Regions from separate parts of the Pantoea sp. BRR-3P genome, predicted to be linked through region 1. Evidence: predicted binding sites of a transcription regulator. Region 1 holds the regulator's gene; each other region holds the start of a gene.
The links. Region 1 encodes CRP, which controls carbon source genes, mostly activating them, when cyclic AMP is high. Its sites were predicted from a motif close to ATGTGANNNNNNTCACAT; they were not measured.

Region 2: the regulator CRP is predicted to act here: its motif matches at 3,593-3,610, upstream of rbsD (D-ribose pyranase).
Region 3: the regulator CRP is predicted to act here: its motif matches at 2,961-2,978, upstream of AAGR08_RS04880 (NupC/NupG family nucleoside CNT transporter).

The regions. Positions count from the first base shown of each region.
Region 1 covers NZ_CP155066.1:153,997-159,617, reverse strand. The annotation lists gene AAGR08_RS00705 (hydrolase) at 1-332, shown strand, start outside; gene AAGR08_RS00700 (YheU family protein) at 329-547, shown strand; gene AAGR08_RS00695 (phosphoribulokinase) at 609-1,478, shown strand; gene AAGR08_RS00690 (OsmC family protein) at 1,559-1,963, opposite strand; gene crp (cAMP-activated global transcriptional regulator CRP) at 2,268-2,900, shown strand; gene AAGR08_RS00680 (YccS/YhfK family putative transporter) at 2,959-5,037, shown strand; gene AAGR08_RS00675 (aspartate aminotransferase family protein) at 5,034-5,621, opposite strand, start outside.
Region 2 covers NZ_CP155066.1:4,068,257-4,073,877, reverse strand. The annotation lists gene rbsB (ribose ABC transporter substrate-binding protein RbsB) at 1-581, opposite strand, end outside; gene rbsC (ribose ABC transporter permease) at 608-1,579, opposite strand; gene rbsA (ribose ABC transporter ATP-binding protein RbsA) at 1,576-3,084, opposite strand; gene rbsD (D-ribose pyranase) at 3,092-3,511, opposite strand; gene AAGR08_RS18780 (YgiW/YdeI family stress tolerance OB fold protein) at 3,684-4,079, opposite strand; gene qseB (quorum sensing response regulator transcription factor QseB) at 4,260-4,922, shown strand; gene qseC (quorum sensing histidine kinase QseC) at 4,919-5,621, shown strand, end outside.
Region 3 covers NZ_CP155066.1:1,063,189-1,068,809, forward strand. The annotation lists gene AAGR08_RS04860 (YfeC-like transcriptional regulator) at 1-22, opposite strand, end outside; gene AAGR08_RS04865 (formate/nitrite transporter family protein) at 134-922, opposite strand; tRNA gene AAGR08_RS04870 (tRNA-Ala) at 1,274-1,349, shown strand; tRNA gene AAGR08_RS04875 (tRNA-Ala) at 1,395-1,470, shown strand; gene AAGR08_RS04880 (NupC/NupG family nucleoside CNT transporter) at 1,706-2,896, opposite strand; gene AAGR08_RS04885 (Nramp family divalent metal transporter) at 3,264-4,505, shown strand; gene AAGR08_RS04890 (DUF2502 domain-containing protein) at 4,551-4,907, opposite strand; gene mgrA (L-glyceraldehyde 3-phosphate reductase) at 5,067-5,621, opposite strand, start outside.

The sequences.
Region 1 (5,621 bases):
GCGCTTTTCGCCGTCTGCGTGAATTTGATGATGCAATAACCGCTCGCGCGCACGGTTTTGTTGATGCCAACGACTATTATCAACGTGCCAGCGCCATGCCGCTGCTGACCGGCGTACGCAAACCGCTGCTGATCATCCATGCACAAGACGATCCTTTTATGACCGATGCTGTGATCCCGCGCCCTGAGCAGCTGTCAGCCTCCATTCAATATCAACTGACGCAGCAAGGCGGCCACGTAGGTTTTGTGGGTGGCACCTTACTCAAACCGAAAATGTGGCTAGAACAGCGCGTGCCCGACTGGCTCTCAACTTATCTGGATGTGCAATTGTGATTATTCCGTGGCAAGAACTAGAAGCAGAAACGCTGGAAAACCTGATTGAAACGTTCGTGCTGCGCGAAGGCACCGATTACGGCGAGCAGGAACGAAGCCTGATGCAAAAAGTGGCCGACGTGCGCCGTCAGCTGGAGCGCGGCGACGTGGTGCTGGTATGGTCGGAGCTGCATGAATCCATCAACATCATGCCGAAGGGTGAATTTCGCGGCTGATGCACCCAGCGGCAATTCGTGGTAACAATGCTCATCGCCGGACTTCACAGGGAGCTCTGTTATGTCAGCCAGGCATCCAATTATTGCCGTCACCGGTTCCAGCGGCGCCGGAACCACTACCACCAGCCTCGCCTTCCGCAAGATTTTCCAGCAGCTGAATCTGCATGCGGCGGAAGTCGAAGGCGACAGTTTCCATCGCTACACGCGTCCAGAAATGGACATGGCGATCCGTAAGGCGCGCGACCTTGGTCGCCATATTAGCTATTTCGGCCCGGAAGCGAATGACTTCGGCCTGTTAGAGCAGACATTCAAACACTACGGTAAAACCGGGCTGGGCGAATCGCGTAAATATCTGCATACCTATGATGAAGCGGTACCGTGGAATCAGGTTCCGGGCACCTTCACGCCGTGGCAACCGCTGCCGGAAAACACCGATGTGTTGTTCTATGAAGGCCTGCACGGCGGCGTTGTCACGCAGCAGCAGAATGTGGCAGAACATGTTGATCTGTTGGTTGGCGTGGTGCCGATTGTTAATCTCGAGTGGATTCAGAAGCTGGTGCGCGACACCGGCGAGCGCGGCCATTCACGCGAAGCGGTAATGGATTCAGTGGTGCGTTCGATGGAGGATTACATTAACTTCATCACGCCACAGTTCTCGCGCACGCACATTAACTTCCAGCGCGTGCCGACCGTCGATACCTCAAATCCGTTTGCCGCACGGGAAATCCCGTCATTGGATGAGAGCTTCGTGGTGATCCATTTCCGTGGCTTAGAAGGGATTGCGTTCCCCTATCTGCTGGCGATGATTCAGGGATCGTTTATCTCCCACATTAATACGCTGGTGGTACCCGGCGGGAAAATGGGATTAGCAATGGAGCTGATTATGCTGCCGCTGGTGCAACGACTGATTGAAGGGAAGCGGATTGAATAAGAGTGATAGGTCGCCATTAATGGCGACACTACGAAATGAGCGCGTTTTGTAGGGTGCGCATTAATGCGCACCTGGAAGCATTAACGTTCGATCACTTCATAGCTATGGGTGATTTCCACGCCTTTGCCCAGCATGATCGCCACCGAGCAATATTTTTCCGCTGACAAATCAACCGCGCGGGAAACCGCCTTATCACTCAACGCTTTGCCGCTGACAATAAAATGCAGGTTGATGTGGGTAAAAATACGCGGTGCTTCTTCGCGGCGTTCAGAGGTGAGTTTCACTTCGCAATCGGCCACATCGCTGCGCCCTTTTTGCAGAATCGAGACCACATCAATGGCGCTGCAACCCCCTGCTGCCATTAACACCATCTCCATTGGACTTGGCGCTTTATCACCGGAATTCCCGTCCATTAACACCTGATGTCCGGATGAGGATTCTCCGAGAAAGGTAAGACCTTCCACCCATTTCACTCGTGCCTGCATGATTCTTTCTCCTGAAGCGGCGGTTTTGCCGCCAGAGTACGCTTTCACCTGATAAACAGCAATCCAGACTATTCCCCCGTTTGCTGAAGCGAGACAACACAAGACAGCTCGCAAAAGCTGTGCTACAAACAGTGCTGAAAATATTTTCGTCGTTACAGACGAAGGCGGGAAGAATCAAAAGCGTAGCTTAAGAATGACCCGGAATAATTTTTCCATTACTGGAAACGCTCGACGATTAAACCGCCTGACAGGGAAAAAATGCCCCCTGTATTTTGGGCACGATTACAACAGAGGATAATAGCGAATGGTTCTCGGCAAACCGCAAACAGACCCTACACTCGAATGGTTCCTGTCCCATTGCCATATTCACAAATATCCGTCCAAAAGCACGCTCATCCATCAGGGTGAGAAAGCGGAAACGCTGTACTACATCGTGAAAGGTTCCGTAGCGGTACTGATTAAAGATGAAGAAGGCAAAGAGATGATTCTCTCCTACCTCAATCAGGGAGATTTCATCGGCGAACTCGGTCTTTTCGAAGAAGGCCAGGAACGTAGTGCCTGGGTGCGTGCGAAGTCTGCCTGTGAAGTGGCTGAAATTTCCTACAAAAAATTCCGTCAGCTGATTCAGGTAAACCCGGATATTTTAATGCGACTTTCGTCGCAAATGGCGCGTCGTCTGCAAGTGACATCAGAGAAAGTGGGCAACCTTGCTTTCCTTGACGTAACAGGACGTATCGCGCAAACGCTGCTTAATCTGGCTAAACAGCCAGATGCGATGACTCACCCAGACGGCATGCAAATTAAAATCACCCGTCAGGAGATTGGTCAGATCGTGGGCTGCTCACGCGAAACCGTGGGTCGTATCCTGAAAATGCTGGAAGATCAGAACCTGATCTCTGCACACGGTAAAACCATCGTCGTCTACGGCACCCGCTAATTTCTTCTCACCCACGGCGTGATGGCAACATCGCGCCGTTTCTATTTGCGATGAGCTGATGTGGCGCCGAATCATCTATCATCCTGAAGTTAACTATGCACTGCGGCAAACGCTGGTGCTGTGCCTGCCTGTGGCTCTCGGCTGGCTGTTTGGCGATCTGCAAAAAGGTCTGCTGTTCTCGTTAGTGCCTGCCTGCTGCAATATGGCGGGTCTGGATACGCCGCACAAACGCTTTTTCAAACGCTTGATTGTGGGTGGTTCGCTGTTTGCCACCGGCAGCTTCCTGATGCAAATTTTGACCGCTTACCAGATTCCGCTGCCGTTGATCCTGCTGGCGCTGCCGCTGCTGATCGGCGTGACCGGCGAAATCGGCCCGCTGCATGCACGCCTGCTGCCCGCCACCTTAATCGCTGCTATCTTTACGCTCAGCCTGGTTGGGCGCATGCCGATATGGGTGCCGCCGCTGCTCTATATTGGCGGTACGCTGTGGTACGGCTTGTTCAACTGGTTCTGGTTCTGGCTGTGGAAAGAGCAGCCGATGCGTGAATCGCTCAGCCTGCTGTTTCGCGAGCTGGCGGATTATTGCGATGCCAAATACACCTTACTGACACAGCTGACCGATCCGGAAAAAGCGTTACCGCCGCTGCTGGCGCGCCAGCAGAAAGCGGTCGATCTCATCACTACCTGTTACCAGCAAATGCATATGCTGTCGGCCAGCCGCGATAACAGTCACAAGCGCCTGACGCGCGCCTTCCAGGTGGCGCTGGATTTGCAGGAACACATCTCGGTCAGTCTGCATCAGCCCGAAGAGGTACAGAAACTGGTGGAGGAGAGCCACGCTGAAGCGGTGATCCGCTGGAACGCCAAAATCATCTCCGCACGTTTGCGCGTGCTGGCTGATGCAATTCTCTATCATCAGCTGCCGGATCGTTTTCACATGGAGAAACAGCTGGGTGCGCTGGAGAAAATTGCCCGTCAGCATCCGGATAACCCGGTTGGCAACTTCTGCCTCTATCACTTCAGCCGCATCGCCCGCGTATTGCGCACGCAGAAGCCGCTTTACACGCGCGATCTCATGGCCGATCGTCAGCGCCGCTTACCGCTATTGCCAGCGTTGCGCAGCTATTTATCATTCAAATCTACCGCGTTACGCACCGCGGCCCGCTTTGCCGTAATGCTGATGTTTGGTAGCGCACTGGCGCTGTTCTTCAACATTCCTAAACCTTACTGGATTCTGATGACCATCATGTTCGTCAGCCAGAACGGCTACAGCGCCACGCGCGTGCGTATTCAGCACCGTGCGCTGGGCACCTTTGCCGGTTTGCTGATTGCCGCCGCCTCGCTGCGGCTGGCGGTGCCGGAGTCGATCACTCTGCTATTTATGCTGGGCATCACGCTGGCGAGCTATCTGATCACGCGGAAATATTACGGCTGGTCGATGATTGGCTTCACCGTCACCGCGGTGTATTCACTGCAGCTGCTATCGCTCAACGGCGCGCAATTCTTGTTGCCGCGCATGATGGACACGCTAATGGGCTGTTTGATTGCTTTCGCCGGTATGATTTGGCTATGGCCACAGTGGCAAAGCGGGCTGCTGCGTAAAAATGCGCACGATGCGCTGGAAGCTTATCAGGACGCACTGCGCTTGCTGCTCGGACCGGAACAGGCGCCGGAAAAGCTGGCTTATCAGCGCATAAAGGTCAATCAGGCGCACAATGCGCTGTTCAACTCCCTGAACCAGGCGTCGAGCGAGCCCGGCTTCAACCTGCAATATTTGCAAGACATGCGCATGTGGGTGACGCACAGCCAGTTTATCGTTGAGCACATCAACGCCATGACGATTCTCGCGCGCGAGCACACCATGTTGACGTCGAAGCTGGCGGAACGGTATCTGCAATCCTGTGAAATCGCGCTGCAGCGCTGTCAGCAGCGGCTGGCGTATGACGGGCCGGGCAACGACAGCAATATTCTGGAAGCGCCGGAGAATCTTAACGAAGGGCCGGTAACGATTGTCGAACAGCACGTGAAGCGGATTTTGCAGCACCTTAACGTCATGCACACTATCTCTTCACTGGCGTGGAGCCAGCGACCGCATCATGGCCGCTGGCTCAAGGCGTTACGCCCAAAAGCGGATTAAGCGGCCAGCACCTTTTCAATCGCCGTAGCGAAACGCGTCATGCCTTCGGCGATGTCGGTTGGCTCAATCACCAGCGACGGCACTAAACGAATCACATCGCTCCCGGCGGTGAGAATCATCAGCCCTTCCGCAGCAGAAGCATTGAGGATGTCGCGCGCCTTGCTGGCGAACTGCGGCTGCAGCGCGGCACCTATCAGCAGACCTTTGCCACGAATCTCGCTGAAGATAGCGAATTTACTGTTGATGGCCTGCAGCGCTTCCACAAACTGCTGGCGGCGCGCTTCCACACCTTCCAGCACTTCCGGAGTATTGATGATATCCAGCGCGGTTTCCGCAATCGCGCAGGCCAGCGGATTGCCGCCGTATGTGGTGCCGTGCACGCCCGGCGCCATCACTGCCGCAATGTCATTGGTGGTCAACATCGCGCTTACCGGGAATCCGCCGCCCAGCGCTTTCGCGGTGGTCAGGATATCGGGCTTGATGCCGTAATGCTCGTAGCTGAACAGCTTACCGCTGCGGCCCATACCGCTCTGTACTTCATCTAATACCAGCAGCGCATTATGTTCGTCGCACAACGCACGCAG
Region 2 (5,621 bases), 330 kb from region 1:
ATGACGTTCAAACCTTTAGTACGGTCAAAGTCAGCAGGCTGGCTCGCCAGGATGTTGAATTTGTGCGCATCTGCCGCTTGTTTAAAGCCTTCGCCACGCTCGCGCGCCGCAGACGTACCGGCAATGCCCTGCAGTTCAATGATTTTCGCGCCATCGCCCAGCTTTTTAGCGATGAAGTCACCGGCCATTTTGCCGCCGAAACGGTTGTCAGAAGCAACGTGGCTCACCACGGTACCTTGCGCAGCAACACGGTCCAGAGTGATCACCGGAATGTTCGCCTGGTTCGCCATTTTCACCGCGTTGCCTACCGCATCAGAATCGGTTGGGTTGATCAGCAGCAGCTTGGTGCCGCGTACGGTCAGATCCTGCACGTTCGCCAGCTCTTTCGCCGGGTTGTTCTGCGAATCCAGCACGACAAGGTTATAACCCAGTTGATCAGCTTCTTTCTGTGCGCCATCTTTCAGTGACACAAAGAACGGATTATTCAGGGTTGAAACCACCAGAGCAATGGTGTCCTTGGCCATTGCGCCAGCACTGAGGGTGGCGCCAAGAATGACGGCCAATGCAGTTAACTTTTTCATTTTTAAATCCTGTGTGAAGGTCAGAGTTATTTACTGCTTTTGTTATCCACCAGCACCGCTAGCAGAATGACGACGGCTTTAACAATCATTTGGTAGTAAGACGATACGCCCATCAGATTCAGGCCGTTATTCAGGAAGCCGAGGATCAGCGCACCAATCAGCGTGCCCATGATGCGGCCTTTACCGCCCGCCAGGCTGGTGCCGCCCAGCACCACCGCGGCAATGGCATCCAGTTCATAACCGGTACCCGCCGTGGGTTGTGCGGAAGAGAGGCGTGCCACTTCGATGGTGCCTGCCAATGCCGCCAGCAGGCCGCACAGCGAATAGACGATGATTTTGACGCGGTTAACGCTGATACCGGATAAGCGTGTAGCCGCTTCGTTACCGCCCAGCGCGTAGATGTAACGTCCGAGGCGCGTGTGATGCAGCATGTACCACGCGAGTGCAAATACCACTGCCATCAGCCAAACCGGCGTTGGGATGCCCAGCGGGCGGCCAATACCGAACCAGCCGAACAGATCGGCGTTATCGTTGAAACCGGTATTGATTGGGCTGCCGTTGGTATAAACCATAGTGACGCCGCGCAGCAGCAGCATCATCACCAGCGTGGCGATAAAAGCCTGCACCTTGCCGCGTGCGACTATTACACCGGTAAGAGCGCCAATTGCCGCGCCGAGCGCCAGCGAAGCCGCTACGGCGACCAGCGCATTCACTTCTAATCCGACAATTGATGCCGCTACCGCGCCCGTCAGCGCCAGCAGCGATCCCACCGACAAATCAATGCCTGAAGTCAGAATCACCAGCGTCATCCCCACCGCCATGATGGCGTTGACCGACGTCTGCTGCAGAATGTTGAACATATTCGGCAGCGTAAAGAAATTTGGGCTCTGGCTGGCGACCACGGCGATCAGCACGATCAACGCAATCAGGGATTTCTGCTCCAGCAGCCAGGCTTTGCTGAACCAGCGGCGGCTGGCGGGTAGGGTTTGGGTGCTCATACAACTAACTCCTCGCTGTGTTGCTTACCGACTGCCGCTGCCATCAGGGATTCCTGGGTAGCCTGCTCGCGGGAAAATTCGCCACTCAGATGGCCTTCATGCATCACCACGATGCGATCGCTCATACCCAACACTTCCGGCATTTCTGACGACACCAAAATGATGCTCAGCCCTTCGGCTTTAAACTGGTTAATTAACTGATAGATCTCTTTTTTCGCCCCAACGTCGACGCCGCGTGTTGGCTCATCAAGAATCAGCACATCGGGGCGTGTCATCAGACCTCGCGCAATCGCTACTTTCTGCTGATTACCACCGGACAGCAGCCCAATCGGCTGCTCCATGGAGGGGGTTTTAACGTTGAACAGGCGGATAAAATCGCCCACCGCCAGCTGCTCATCGCTGTGCCGGAGATTGCCCGCGCCGGTACTGAAATAGCGCAGCGCGGTCAGCGACATGTTCTCTTTCACCGACATGCCGAGCACCAGGCCATCGCGCTTGCGGTCTTCGGAGATATAGACGATGCCGTTCGCTAAGCCATCCTGCGGTGAGCGGGTCACGATCTCACGTCCATTCAGCGTGACTTTGCCTTTGCTGCGTGGCAGCGCGCCGTACAGCACTTTCATCAGTTCAGTGCGGCCCGCGCCCATCAGGCCAGACACGCCAAGGATTTCCCCTTTACGCAGCGTAAAGCTGACGTTATCAACGCCCGGCCCGCTCAGGTTTTCGACTTTTAAACGGATCTCGCCAGGTTGTTGATCAATGCGTGGATATTGATCTTCCAGTTTGCGCCCCACCATCATCTCGATCAGGCTCTCTTCGCTGAGATCGCTGACCGCGCGCTCGGCAATAAACTGCCCGTCGCGGAACACGGTGACGTCATCGCAAATCTCGAAGATCTCTTTCATGCGGTGCGAGATATAGACAATGCCGCAGCCCTGCGCTTTTAGTTCGTTGATCACGCGGAACAGCGACAGCGTTTCGGTATCGGTGAGCGCATCGGTCGGTTCATCCATAATGATGACTTTTGACTCGAAGCTAAGCACTTTCGCGATCTCAACCATCTGCTGATCGCCAATCGACAAATCGCCCACCAGCTTGTGGCTGCTGAAGCGCAGATTAAGGCGTTGTAACAGTCCATCCGCTGCGGCATACATCTTTTTCCATTCGATGCGGCCAAAGCGGTTAACAAATTCACGACCAAGGAAAATATTTTCGGCGACGGTCAGCTGCGGAATCAGGTTCAGTTCCTGATGGATAATACCAATGCCCGCTTCCTGCGAAGCTTTCGGGCCAGAGAACGCCACATCCTTACCCAGCCACTGCATGGAGCCGGCGTCCATGCTGTAAATGCCGGTCAGCACTTTCATCATGGTAGATTTACCGGCACCGTTTTCGCCCACCAGCGCCATCACGCGGCCAGGATAGACGGCAAGCGAGGCGCCATTCAGCGCTTTCACGCCAGGAAACGATTTTTCAATCCCTTTGAGTTGCAATAACGGTTGCATAACGGCCTCAGAAGGTCACGCCAGCGCTCAGGATGACATTCGCATACGGAGAACACTCTCCGCTGCGAATGACCGCCTGACTGCGCTGTGTCTGTTGTTTGAATTGTTCATGGCTGGTGTAACGGATGGTGATGACATTCCCCTGGTGCCGTTGCAAGGCTTCGAGCACGGCGAGCAGTGCGCTGTGGAGCGGCGGATTATGCTGTTTAATCTCCTCCGCCATCAGGGCGCTTTCGACCTGCATCTCCTGCGTGATAACGTCGACCACCTGTAAAAATTCGGGCGTACCCGGCGTTAATGCCAGATCGATGCGCTGTGGACCGGCCGGAATCGGCAAGCCTGCATCTGCAATCGTCAGCGTATCGGTGTGCCCCAGGCGGGCAATCACATGAGAGACTTCAGCGTTTAACAAGCGACCTTTTTTCATTTCTTCCACTCCACAGCGAAACGTTTCGCTGATCGGGAGTGTATAAAATGCGCGCGGCAACTCAATGACGACATCACGGAAATGTGATCGCCATCGAAACGTTTCGCTTGTGCCAGCGGGAATTTGAGTTTGGTGGGATGGCGGAGCCGCTTACACGGCCCCGGGGAGGAAATTATGGCAATTTACGTACCTGTTTCACGTCCAGTTCGATCGCGTTGAAATCCTTATCCAGTTCACCGGTCAGCTCCACCTGATCCTTCGGTGTGATGGTCAAACCGTTCCAGCGTTTATGATCGATTTCGACCTTCATGGTGCCAGTAGCATCGCGGAACTGATAATCCTCATCACCAATTTGCTTCTCCAGCGTACCGCGTACGGTAATCCAGCTATCGTCTTTCATCTCTTCGGCCTGTTTTACCGTGACGATGCTAGTGTTATCGGCTTTGAAACCACCAGACTTGACCTGTGCCGTTGGTGCAGTGGGATCCACAAAACCCCCTTGCTGCGCAGCAAGAACCGGCGTAGCAGCCAGCGCGACAATCGCGAATAAAGCAGCAGATTTTTTCATTTCTCACCTCGTTTCCATGAATGTGTTGGTTTACATGCGCTATTTCACCATAAGGTTCTTAACAGGATCTTAAGAGAACGCTTTGCGCGTACATTCCTGAAAAATAGCCTATTTGCCGCGATTTTCGCTGTACAAGAAAGAATGTGCTTCGTATAACTCCGCTTAACAGAAGGAGAAGTTATGCGCATTTTATTGATAGAAGATGACGCCCTGATTGGCGACGGTTTGAAGGTTGGCCTCACCAAACTCGGCTTCAGCGTCGACTGGTTTATCTCGGGGGAAAGCGGATTTCAGGCCCTAACCGCCGCGCCCTGGGATGCGGTAGTGCTGGATCTGTCGCTGCCGGAACGCGATGGTTTAGACATCCTGCGTCAATGGCGCCAGCAAGGACACGATGTGCCGGTGCTGATTCTCACGGCGCGCGATGCGCTCGATCAGCGCGTGCAAGGATTGCAGCTCGGCGCCGACGATTACCTGTGCAAGCCGTTTGCGCTAACAGAAGTAGCCGCACGTTTGCAGGCGCTGATCCGTCGTCGTCATGGACAGCTGCAGCCAGAGCTTAAACACGGCAAGGTTACCCTGGCACCCGACAGCCACAGCGTAATGTGCGATGGCGAAGCCGTCAGCCTGAAGAGTCGGGAACTGGCGCTGTTGGAGCTCTTTCTGCGCAATCCAGGCCGCGTGCTAACGCGCAGCCAGCTGGAAGAAAAACTGTATAGCTGGGATGAAGATGTCTCCAGCAATGCGGTGGAAGTCCATATTCATCATCTGCGTAAAAAACTCGGCAGCCAGTTTATTCGTACCGTGCATGGCGTGGGCTATACGCTGGGAGCGGTGGAATGAGTCTGTTCCTGCGCCTCGCCATCGGCTTTGTCGTGCTGATCCTCTTGTGCGGCGGACTTGCCGGCCTCAGCGCCTGGCAGCAAACCCGCGATACGGTGAACGAGCTGTTTGATACGCAGCAAATGCTGTTCGCAAAGCGCCTGATCGCGCTCGATCCCACCTCGCGGCAAGACGTTACGCTGCCAAAAACCAAATCTATCCTGCGTCATCATCGGGGCGATCAGGATGATGATGCACTGGCATTTGCCATTTACAGCGCCGAGGGCAAGCCGCTGTTGAACGATGGCGAAAACGGTCGCGATTTGCAGTTTGATCATCAGCGCGATGGTTTTGTCGATGGCCACCTGCGCGACGATAAAGACAGCTGGCGCTTAGTGTGGCTTACCTCTGCCGATAAACGCTATCGCGTGGTGGTGGGTCAGGAGTGGGAATATCGCGATGATATGACGCGCGATTTGGCACTCAGCAGCTTGTTACCCTGGCTGATCGCCATGCCTTTTATGCTGCTGTTTTTGCTGGCGCTGGTGTGGTTTGAGCTGCGTCCATTGAAACGCCTTACCGCATCGCTGCATCAGCGTGCGCCGGATGATGCTAAACCGCTGCCGGACGCGCGCCTGCCCAAAGAGGTGAAACCGCTGGTGGTAGCGCTCAACGGTTTGTTTAACCGCATGGCACAGCTGGTACAACGCGAACGCCGCT
Region 3 (5,621 bases), 910 kb from region 1:
GGGTAAGCCATTCCTTTTTCACGATGCTGTCCCTGTTAAATACATTAGCTATACATATTACAACAAAACGTAACGGGGAGAAGTAACCTAGGCAGAAAATGCCTTCTGCTCTACAACAAAAGGCATATTTCTATTATTGCGCTTCGCTAACCGCGGCGCTTTCTGGACGGAAAGCGATGAAATAGGTGAGACCAACAAATACTGCGCCGCCAACACCGTTACCAAGAAATACGGCAATAACGTTTGGCGCAAATTCAGCCCAGCTCAGTTGGCCTGCGAAAATTGCGGCCGGCACAATAAACATGTTAGCGACAACGTGCTGGAAGCCAATCGCCACGAAAGCCATCACCGGGAACCACATGCCAAAGATCTTACCTACCACGTCTTTGCTGGCGAAGGCGAGCCAAACGGCCAGACACACCAGCCAGTTGCAGCCAATGCCGGAGATGAAGGCATGCAGGAAATCGGCATTCACTTTGGCGTGGGCAATTGCCACGGTTTTCTTCAGGTAATCACCCTCAGTCATCCCCAGCATGTGACCAAAAAACCAGGCGACCGCTACGCTGCCGATGAAATTAGCAATGGTTACCCAAAACCAGTTACGTAGCACGCTAAAGCCACTGATTCGGCGCGCGAACCAGGCAATCGGCAGGGTCATCATATTTCCGGTGAGCAGTTCGCCTCCGGCCAACACTGTCATAATCAAACCGACCGGGAATACGGCGGCACCCAGCAATACGCCGAATGAGCCCCATTCTGCCGGGAGTTGATTAATAACATGCAGGTCGAGCAGAAAACCGGTGGCGATAAATGCTCCGGCCATAAAGCCAAGAATTAACAAGGTGGAGATAGGCAGGCGGCTTTTAGCTACGCCAGCTTGAATCGCCAGTTGGGCGATCTCTTTTGGGGTATGCAGCGACATAATTCACTTTTCTTTTATTGAACAAAGGGATATTGCTGGCCGGTCATAAAGAGAAAGACCCTGGAAGGATGACCGGTTAATTAGCGCGCTAAGTTTCACACGCACCATTAACGAAAACAAGACTGTTCCTAACATCTTTAACTAAAGTTTAACGATGTAATGCCAGGTCGTTGCCAAATAGCCGAGTGGGAGCGGGCTCAGAAAGGCGGCGCACCCTGAAAAAAGGCTATGATAGCGTGGGGTTGACGCCTTTTTCAGCGATCGAACACAGAACGAGAATTTGACGTTGACACTCAAGAGGCGGTTTCATATTATGCCGTCCGTCGAGTTTACTCGACAGTTTTTCGGTTCGGGGGTATAGCTCAGCTGGGAGAGCGCTTGCATGGCATGCAAGAGGTCAGCGGTTCGATCCCGCTTATCTCCACCAAACAAACCTTCCCAAGGGTTTGACCGAAAAATGATTTCCAGATGTGGGGGTATAGCTCAGCTGGGAGAGCGCTTGCATGGCATGCAAGAGGTCAGCGGTTCGATCCCGCTTATCTCCACCAAATCTCTGTTCGTTCTGAACACATTCAAAAAACCATCAATCTAGAGCAGCGCAATCTATTGTGCGGTTTTGCCGTTTCTCAAATGCGCAGGCAGTAACAGCGGAAATTCAATATCGTGCAAAGATTTTGCCTTCAGCGATGAGGCGGGTGATTGCAGGGGAAAGCAGGGACGATGCGGGATAGAACCGATTGAACAATTAAGATGAGAAGGGCGAGCCGAAGCCCGCCCTGACGATCAGAAGGCCAACACCAGACCGGCAATGGCTGCAGACAGCACGCTCACCAGCGTTGAGCCGTACAGCAGTTTCAGGCCGAAGCGTGAAACCACATTACCTTGCTCTTCGTGCAAACCTTTAATCGCACCCGCCACAATCCCGATTGAGGAGAAGTTAGCAAAGGAAACGAGGAACACTGACAAGATACCTTCCGCATGCGGCGAGAGTTGACCGGCGATTTTCTGCAGGTCCATCATCGCCACGAATTCGTTGGAAACCAGTTTCGTTGCCATGATGCTGCCAACCTGCAGCGCTTCGTGCGAAGGCACACCCATCACCCAGGCAAATGGATAGAACACATAGCCCAACACGCCCTGGAAGCTGATGCCGAAGATCAAATCGAACAGTGCGTTCAGGCCGGAAATCAGCGCGATGAAACCAATCAGCATTGCGGCCACAATAATCGCAACTTTGAAACCGGCGAGGATATATTCGCCCAGCATTTCGAAGAAGCTCTGACCCTTATGCAGATCCTGCAGCTGCAGATCTTCTTCGCTGTCCACGCGGTATGGGTTGATAAGCGACAAGACAATAAAGGTGCTGAACATGTTCAGAACCAGCGCAGCTACCACATATTTCGGCTGCAGCATGGTCATGTACGCGCCGACAATCGACATGGAAACGGTCGACATCGCGGTCGCTGCCATGGTGTACATGCGGCGCTGTGACATTTTGCCGAGGATATCCTTATAGGCGATGAAGTTTTCTGACTGTCCCAAAATCAGAGAGCTTACGGCGTTAAAGGATTCCAGTTTGCCCATACCGTTGACCTTTGACAGCACGGTACCAATGCCGCGAATGACCCATGGCAATATACGGAAATGTTGCAAAATACCGATCAACGCTGAGATGAAGACAATTGGGCAGAGAACATTCAGGAAGAAGAAGGCGAGGCCTTTCTCATTCATGTTGCCGAATACAAAGTTGGTGCCTTCGGCCGCATATTTAAGCAGATGATCAAACACACCCGCGAAGCCTTGTACAAAGCCGAGGCCAACGGATGAGTTAAGGAAGAACCAGGCCAGCAGCACTTCGATCACTAAAAGTTGAACGATGTAGCGAACGCGAATGCTTTTACGATCGTGACTGACCAGCAAGGCCAGCACGGCTACCACCACTAGTGCTAAAATAAAATGCAAAACATGGGACATGTCGGCTCCAAATTTGAGGAGGGTTGTATTTTGCTGCGTATTCTATGTAACGCGTTACTTAAAAACGAGATCAAAACCACATTATAAGTAATCGCTATCGCGTTATTTCTCAGATAAGTCTCACCGCTCACAACCCGGTTACAAATCATTCACAAGAAATATCCACAAAAACATTGTCTATAAAATGACCCAGGAGTAGAGTCAATTCCGTTGCCACTTTTTTGACGAGAACACGCTTTACCTAAAGGTATAGCAATGGCTATACTTCATAGCACTATCTATTAATACAATAACTATAATCAAATTTCACTTGCCTTGCTGACCGCTTAAGCTGCTCGGGTCACATGCATTAAGACAGGGTCAAACTATGTTAGAAAGCCGCACCGTAGAGCGCGCCGCTCGCGGAGCCAGAAAGATCAAGCTCGCCCTGCTGGGTCCCGCGTTTATCGCGGCCATTGGTTATATCGATCCCGGTAACTTCGCAACCAATATTCAGGCCGGCGCCGCTTACGGCTATAAGCTGTTATGGGTGGTGGTGTGGGCTAATGTCATGGCGATGTTGATTCAGCTCATGTCTGCTAAGCTGGGGATTGCCACCGGCAAAAATCTGGCTGAACACATTCGCGATCGCTTCCCGCGCCCGGCGGTGTGGTTCTATTGGGTGCAGGCGGAGATCATCGCAATGGCAACCGATCTCGCGGAATTCATCGGTGCAGCGCTCGGTTTCAAACTGTTATTGGGGATATCGCTTCTGCAAGGCGCGGTATTAACCGGGATTGCTACTTATCTGATTTTGATGCTGCAGAGTCGTGGCCAAAAGCCGCTGGAACTGGTGATTGGCGGTCTATTACTGTTTGTGGCGGCCGCCTATATTGTTGAGCTGTTTTTCTCCCAGCCCAAGGTCAGCGAATTAGTTGTTGGGATGGCATTACCCACGTTACCGACTTCAGATGCGGTTTTCCTTGCTGCTGGGGTATTGGGCGCCACTATTATGCCGCACGTGATTTATCTGCACTCGGCGCTGACGCAGCACGGTAATAAAGGCAGTAAAGCGGAACGCTACTCCTCCACTAAGCTGGATGTGGCGATCGCGATGACCATTGCCGGCTTTGTTAATCTGGCAATGATGGCGACGGCCGCAGCAGCGTTTCACTTCAGCGGCCATTCGAGCATTGTCGATCTTGACCAGGCGTATCTCACGCTGCAGCCGCTGCTTGGTCAGGCTGCGGCTATTGTCTTCGGCCTGAGTCTGGTTGCTGCCGGTCTTTCATCTACCGTGGTCGGTACGCTGGCGGGACAAGTGGTGATGCAGGGCTTTATCCGCTTCCACATTCCATTGTGGTTCCGTCGTACTATCACCATGCTGCCCTCATTTATTGTGATTTGGGCGGGATGGGATCCTACGCGTATTCTGGTGATGAGCCAGGTATTGCTGAGTTTTGGTATCGCGCTGGCGCTGATTCCGCTGCTGTCATTCACCGGAAATCGGGAGTTAATGGGCGACGCAATGGTTAACTCGCGCCTGATGCAGAATGCCGGGCGGCTGATTGTGGTGTTGGTGATCGCACTAAATCTTTACTTGTTAGTGGGTGAGGCGCTCGGCTGGTAAGACGCAGATAAAAGAAAAATCCCGCAATTAAGCGGGATTTTTCTTTTAATGATGGTGATGATCGTGATGGCCACGACGATCGTCATGGCGATGATCGTGACGCCAGTGTTCACGACGTTCGCGTTCATGCCAGCGACGTTCGCGCTCACGTTCATAAGCGCGGTGACGTTTCCACTCTTCATGACGCCACCAGCGATGATCGTTGTACTGATAACGGTCGTTCCACCAGCGCGGTTCGCGCCAGCGACCGCCGTCCCAGTAATTGCCGTGTCGGTCGCGATCGCCGAGATGTAGCGTAACACCCGGAGCTAAATTGATGGTGGCACTATTGGCTTCTGCTGTGTGCGACGCCAGCGGGGATAGAGATGCCAGCAAGGCGGCAAATAAAATGGCACGTTTCATAAACTCTCCTTTTCGGCGGCTTATTACTGCTACCGTTGCGCTATTTTGCCACATCGGACCAGCCATACCTTGAGAATCAATCCGAAAAAACGTGGCGGTACCTCTTTGGAGAATTTTCTGCTACAGAGAACACCCGGCAAAAGCCGGGCGAGTAAGCGTTTACACTAAGATATTATCGATGGCTTTAATTTCATCCGAGCTCAGCGCTGGCTGACTTAACATCTCCACGGCATCATCAATTTGCGCGGTTTTGCTGGCACCGATTAGCACCGAGGTCACCCGCGCATCGCGCAATACCCAGCTTAATGCCGTTTGCGCCAGCTTTTGGCCACGCTGCTGAGCAATGGCCTGCAACTGACGCACTTTTTCCATCTTCTCTTGTGTCAATTGGCTTTCACTCAGGAACTTACTGCCGCTCGCGATACGCGAATCTTCTGGAATACCCTGCAAATAGCGGTCAGTTAATACGCCACCCGCCAGCGGTGAGAAGGCAATGCAGCCAACGCCGTTATCGCCTAGCACATCCAGCAAACCCTGTTCCGGCGTGCGCTCAAACAGGGAATAACGCGGCTGATGAATCAGGCATGGCGTACCGAGATCGCGCAGAATCGCAATTGCTTCAGCGGCTTTGTCCGCTGGATAGTTCGATATGGCGGCGTACAGCGCTTTGCCCTGACGCACCACCTGATCGAGCGCACGCATGGTTTCTTCCAG